2 regions of the Pseudomonas sp. SDT291_1_S447 genome follow, and region 1 is predicted to be linked to the other one. Evidence: predicted binding sites of a transcription regulator. Region 1 holds the regulator's gene; the other holds the start of a gene.

Evidence for each region. The regulator sigma-54, encoded in region 1, starts transcription at its own class of promoters, with help from an activator protein. The targets are predictions, from matches to a motif close to ANTGGCATNNANNTTGCTNT.
Region 2: glnK (P-II family nitrogen regulator) is a predicted target of sigma-54. The motif match lies at 1,169-1,188, and genes of this name have one in related genera.

The regions. Positions count from the first base shown of each region.
Region 1 is NZ_JBSVXS010000059.1:7,113-10,318, forward strand. It holds gene rapZ (RNase adapter RapZ) at 1-179, opposite strand, end outside; gene ptsN (PTS IIA-like nitrogen regulatory protein PtsN) at 182-646, opposite strand; gene hpf (ribosome hibernation-promoting factor, HPF/YfiA family) at 658-966, opposite strand; gene ACW9IR_RS18175 (RNA polymerase factor sigma-54) at 1,040-2,530, opposite strand; gene lptB (LPS export ABC transporter ATP-binding protein) at 2,718-3,206, opposite strand, start outside.
Region 2 is NZ_JBSVXS010000007.1:118,407-121,612, forward strand. It holds gene ACW9IR_RS04755 (BRO-N domain-containing protein) at 1-356, opposite strand, end outside; gene ACW9IR_RS04760 (accessory factor UbiK family protein) at 716-976, opposite strand; gene glnK (P-II family nitrogen regulator) at 1,391-1,729, shown strand; gene ACW9IR_RS04770 (ammonium transporter) at 1,768-3,105, shown strand.

The DNA of each region.
Region 1 (3,206 bases):
TCGATCGACACGGCCACCAGCGGTTGCGCCAGCTCAGTGTGAATCAGTGCGCGTTCGGCCAGTTCCGGCAGCAAGCCTGCGGGCAGGTTGTCGATGCAGTAATAGCCGTTGTCCTCAAGGACATCCAGAGCCGTACTTTTACCCGAGCCGGAACGGCCGCTGACGATGATCAAACGCATGATTAATGCCCGTTCTGCTCGCTCAGGACGACCTGATACAAGGCTTCGCTACTCGGTGCGCTACGCAGCTTTTCGCGCACTTCCTTACGATCCAGCATGCTGGCGATCTGACGTAGCAACTCCAGATGCGCATCGGTGGCGGCTTCCGGGACCAGCAAAACAAACAGCAGGTCAACCGGAGCGCCGTCAATGGCGTCGAAATCGATCGGAGCGTCAAGGTGCATCAGCGCGCTGATCGGCGCTTGGCAACCCTTGAGGCGGCAATGGGGGATGGCGATGCCGTTACCAAAACCGGTGGAACCGAGTTTTTCACGGGCAATCAACGCCTCGAAGACATCCTGCATGGCCAGATCCGGCACTTCGCGGGCGATCAGGTTGGCAATTTGTTCGAGGGCTTTCTTTTTACTGCCACCCGGCACGTTCACGAGGGAACGGCCGGGGGTCAGGATACTTTCAAGTCGGATCATGGAATGGGGGGTTATCGACCTGTCGCGCCCTGGAGGAGGCTTTGGGTCTTTTCCTTATGCTTTTTGAGTTGGCGATCCAGCTTGTCGGTCAGCAGGTCAATGGCGGCATACATGTCGTCATGCTCGGCATTGGCAACCACTTCTCCGCCGGGAATATGCAAGGTGGCTTCGATTTTCTGCTTCAGCTTTTCGACGCACATCGTGACTTGCACGTTGGTGATCTTGTCGAAATGGCGCTCTAATCGGTCGAGTTTTTCGTTGATGTAGGTGCGCAGAGGTTCGGTCACTTCCAGTTGGTGTCCACTGATGTTGACTTGCATACAGCTTCTCCTTCGTTGCCAGTGCATAAAGCGGCAGGCTGGATAGCCTGCCACTGGAACGCTGTAACGTGGCTTACATCAACCGCTTGCGTTCGCTCGAAGGCGCGATCCCGAGGGATTCGCGGTACTTGGCGACGGTGCGGCGAGCCACCTGAATGCCTTGTGCCTCCAGTAAACCAGCGATCTTGCTGTCACTCAACGGCTTTTTCTGATTTTCCGCGGCAACCAGTTTTTTGATGATCGCGCGAATCGCCGTGGACGAGCATTCGCCGCCTTCAGAGGTGCTGACGTGGCTGGAGAAAAAGTATTTCAGTTCATAAATACCGCGCGGGGTATGCATGAATTTCTGCGTGGTCACCCGGGAAATCGTCGATTCGTGCATGCCCACGGCTTCGGCGATGTCATGCAGCACCAGTGGCTTCATGGCTTCGTCGCCGTACTCCAGGAAGCCGCGTTGATGTTCGACGATCTGGGTAGCAACTTTCATCAGGGTTTCGTTGCGGCTCTGCAGGCTCTTGATGAACCAGCGAGCTTCCTGCAACTGATTGCGCATGAACGTGTTGTCGGCGCTGGTGTCGGCGCGACGGACAAAACCGGCGTACTGGGCGTTGACGCGCAGGCGTGGTACCGATTCCTGATTCAGCTCGACCAGCCAGCGCTCGTTGTCCTTGCGCACGATGACATCAGGGACGACGTATTCGGCTTCAGTGGACTCGATCTGTGAGCCCGGACGCGGATTGAGGCTTTGCACCAGCTCGATGACCTGGCGCAACTCGTCTTCCTTGAGCTTCATGCGCCGCATCAACTGGCTGTAGTCGCGGCCGCCGAGCAGGTCGATGTAATCGCTGACCAGACGCTTGGCTTCAGCCAGCCAAGGCGTCTTGACTGGCAGCTGGCGCAATTGCAGCAGCAGGCACTCGCCAAGGTTGCGGGCGCCGATGCCGGCCGGTTCAAACTGCTGGATGCGGTGCAGGACGGCTTCGATTTCGTCCAGTTCGATGTCCAGTTCCGGATCGAACGCCTCAAGGATCTCTTCGAGGGTTTCGTCCAGGTAGCCCTGATTGTTGATGCAGTCGATCAGGGTCACGGCGATCAGGCGATCGGTGTCGGACATCGGCGCGAGGTTCAGTTGCCACAGCAGGTGGCTTTGCAGGCTCTCGCCAGCGGAGGTGCGGGTGGTGAAGTCCCACTCGTCATCATCGCTGCTGGGCAGGCTGCTGGCGCTGGTCTGGTAAACGTCTTCCCAGGCGGTGTCGACCGGAAGCTCGTTGGGAATGCGCTCGTTCCATTCGCCGTCCTCGAGGTTGTCCACCGTCGGGGCGGTTTCCTGATAGGAGGGTTCCTGGATTTCGGTGGGTTTCTGTTCGGCGTTGTCGGCCATGGGGTCGGAATTGTCGAAGTCGTCGCCTTCTTCCTGGCGTTCGAGCATCGGATTGGATTCCAGAGCCTCCTGGATTTCCTGTTGCAGATCCAGGGTCGACAATTGGAGCAGGCGGATGGCCTGTTGCAGCTGCGGTGTCATCGTCAGCTGCTGGCCCATTCTCAAGACTAGCGATGGTTTCATGGCAGGGGCTTAACACCTTATTCGCCGGCGCTATGCGCCATCCACTACAGGGCGCCGGGGCGCCAAACTTAAGCAAATTATATGCCTGAAACTGAAGTGTTTGCCTAGAGCGCTGTAACAATTAAAGCGTATTAATTCCTGCTTGAATCGATACAGCGCCCGGGCGGCGCACCGGGCACTGTTACGCTTACAAGCGGAACTCGTGACCCAGATACACTTCCTTGACCAGATCGTTGGCCAGGATGGTTTCTGCATCGCCTTCAGCAATGAGTTGGCCATCGTTGACGATGTAAGCGGTTTCGCAGATGTCCAGCGTCTCACGGACGTTGTGGTCGGTGATCAATACACCGATACCCTTGGCCTTGAGGTGGTGGATGATCTGCTTGATGTCGCCGACCGAAATCGGATCGACACCGGCAAACGGTTCGTCGAGCAGGATGAATTTCGGTGCCGTTGCCAGCGCGCGAGCGATTTCCACCCGGCGGCGTTCACCACCGGACAGGCTCATGCCGAGGTTGTCGCGGATGTGGCTGATGTGGAATTCCTGCAGCAGGCTTTCCAGCTCTTTGCGGCGACCGGCCTTGTCGAGTTCCTGACGGGTCTCGAGGATGGCCATGATGTTGTCGGCCACCGACAGTTTGCGGAAGATCGACGCTTCTTGCGGCAGATAGCCGAT
Region 2 (3,206 bases), on a different contig from region 1:
TGTGGACGTTCGCTTGTGGTGGGGTGTTGGGCGTCGCGCAGGGTGGGGATGACCTGGTGGGTGAGCCATTCGCGCAGCGCTCGGTATTCGGGGCAGTAGTGGTAGACGAGGAGAGCGTAGATGCCGGATTCGCTGATCAGCAGGGCGTTTTCGATCTGGTTGTGGATCAAGGTTTTGCGGGTTTGGTATTGGTCGGGGTCGAGTTTTCGCAGCATGCGTTCGTTGAGGTAGATGTGCAGCAGGCGACTCAGGTCTCGGGCGCAGAACCAGGGTTGGTTCTGGATGAGGAGGGCGTGGAGGGGGAGTTTGTGGCGGGTAAAGATGTGCGGGGTCAGATAAGTCTCTTCTTGATTCATTGAGCAGTTCCTCTTGCTTAAGGGGCTGCCCTCAATCGTCGCCAAACGATTGGGTGGCAGTTGTACGCGGGTTGGCGAACCGGAGCAAAAGGAACCCGGCAGACCCGAAGGTCTCCCACGCACAACCGCCATGAAACGATGTGACGGTAAATGTAGCCGCCATCATGGTTGTCGTGCGCCTTAAGCTGTTCGGGTCGCCAAACCCGGTGCTGAACTTTCAGCATCGGGTGAGGTTAGAAACCTGGGCTTTTCGGCGCAATCGGACGGCGGTGGTGCAGGTTGTAGGACGTTGCCGGGATGGTTGAAGGGCTGGAGATCAAAAGATCGCAGCCTTCGGCAGATCCTACAGGGGGCGCGGATTATTCAGCGGGCGGTGTCAGCTTGGCTTCCATCTCGGCGACTTTGGCTTCGAGACTCTCAAGTCGAGCGCGAGTACGCGCCAACACAACCATCTGACTATCAAACTCCTCACGGCTGACAAGATCGAGTTTGCTGAAGGCACTCTGCAGCAGCATCTTGAACTGGCTTTCGATTTCGGCTTTCGGCAGCGGGGTGTCGCCGCTGAACAGGCGGGAGGCGGTGCCGCTCAGGGCGTCGAGGAAGTCTTTGGGCGCGAGCATGGTGGATGTCCTGGAAACAATGGCCGGCAGTGTATCACGCAGTGTCTATAGTCAATCTCGTGGTCAGGGATGCACGCTTTTCGCGCAGGCGGACGGATGGCGACGCACCGTTGTTGTGCGTATCCGGATGGCGTTTTGCACGGGATGGCTTGCGGCAGCGGCCAAGGGATTGAAATCAGGGGATTTTGGCGAGATGGCAAGGTTTCTGCTTAGTCACCTTCGACCCATGCACTGATGCAGTCGCTGTGACGAATGCAGTGCGGCAGACGGAGCGGGGAGTTTCGTCGGCAGCGGTTAGCTGGCGTCAGTCGGGCAGGTAAGGCCGACGATGCGTTACAAAGCCAGGCACTGCGCTTAGACTTGAGTCGGGTTTGTTTTCCTGGGGCAAGTCCACCAATTCGGGAGAGAGTTTTCATGAAGCTAGTCACTGCCATCATCAAGCCGTTCAAGTTGGACGACGTGCGCGAGTCGCTGTCCGAAATCGGCGTGCAGGGCATTACCGTTACTGAAGTCAAAGGCTTCGGCCGGCAGAAGGGTCACACCGAGCTGTATCGCGGCGCGGAATATGTGGTCGATTTTCTGCCCAAGGTGAAAATCGACGTGGCCATCGACGACAAGGATCTGGATCGGGTTATCGAGGCGATAACCAAGGCGGCCAACACCGGCAAGATCGGTGACGGCAAGATCTTCGTGGTCAATCTGGAACAGGCGATCCGCATCCGTACCGGCGAAACCGATACCGACGCGATCTAAGCGCCGCCACAAACCCCAACGCCCCAGGAGAAAACAATATGACTCTGCGTAAATTCGCAGGGCTAGGAGCCCTGTTGTCCATCGTAATGCCAAGCCTTGCAATGGCGGCAGACGAAGTGGCGGCCCCAGTCCTCAATTCCGGCGACACTGCCTGGATGCTGACCTCAACGGCACTTGTGCTGTTCATGACCATCCCGGGCCTCGCGCTGTTCTACGGCGGCATGGTTCGCTCGAAAAACATTCTTTCCGTGATGATGCAGTGCTTCGCCATTACCGGTCTGATCAGCATCCTGTGGGTCATTTATGGCTACAGCATTGCGTTCGACACCACCGGCATGGAGCAGGGCGTCGTCAACTTCAACTCGTTCTTCGGCGGCATGGGCAAGGCGTTCCTCGCCGGTGTCACGCCTTCGAGCCTGACCGGCCCAGCGGCTTTGTTCCCTGAGGCGGTGTTCATCACCTTCCAGATGACTTTCGCGATCATCACCCCGGCGCTGATCGTCGGTGCGTTCGCCGAGCGGATGAAGTTCTCCGCGATGCTGATCTTCATGGCTATCTGGTTCACCCTGGTTTATGCACCGATCGCGCACATGGTCTGGTCCGGCAACGGCGGCCTGATGTGGGACTGGGGCGTACTCGACTTCGCGGGCGGCACCGTGGTGCACATCAACGCCGGTGTCGCCGGTCTGATTGCCTGCCTGGTGTTGGGCAAGCGCAAAGGCTTCCCGACCACCCCGATGGCCCCGCACAACCTCGGTTACACCCTGATGGGCGCGGCGATGCTGTGGGTCGGCTGGTTCGGCTTCAACGCCGGTTCCGCTGCGGCGGCCAACGGCACCGCCGGTATGGCGATGCTGGTCACTCAGATTGCCACCGCTGCTGCGGCACTGGGCTGGATGTTTGCCGAGTGGGTCACCCACGGCAAGCCAAGCGCACTGGGTATCGCATCGGGTGTGGTTGCCGGTCTGGTAGCGATTACTCCAGCTGCCGGCACCGTAGGCCCGATGGGCGCACTGGTGATCGGTCTGGCTGCAGGCGTGGTGTGCTTCTTCTGCGCCACCACCCTGAAACGCAAACTCGGTTATGACGATTCCCTGGATGCCTTCGGCGTACACGGTATCGGCGGTATCCTCGGCGCGATCCTCACCGGTGTGTTCGCTGCGCCGGCGCTGGGTGGCTTCGGCACCGTCACCGACATCGGTGCGCAAGTCTGGATTCAAGTCAAAGGCGTGGGCTTCACGGTGATCTACACCGCGATCGTCACCTTCATCATCCTCAAGGTCCTGGACGCCGTCATGGGTCTGCGTGTGACCGAGGAAGAAGAGTCGGTTGGCCTCGATCTGGCACAACACAACGAACGCGGCTACAACCTGTAAGTACGCGCATTAAAAAACTTGCCCGGTTCGCCGGGCATTTTTTTGTCTGGAATTTGTCGCAGAGAGAACAGCTGAAAGGATTTTTCGTACGGCTTTGGTCG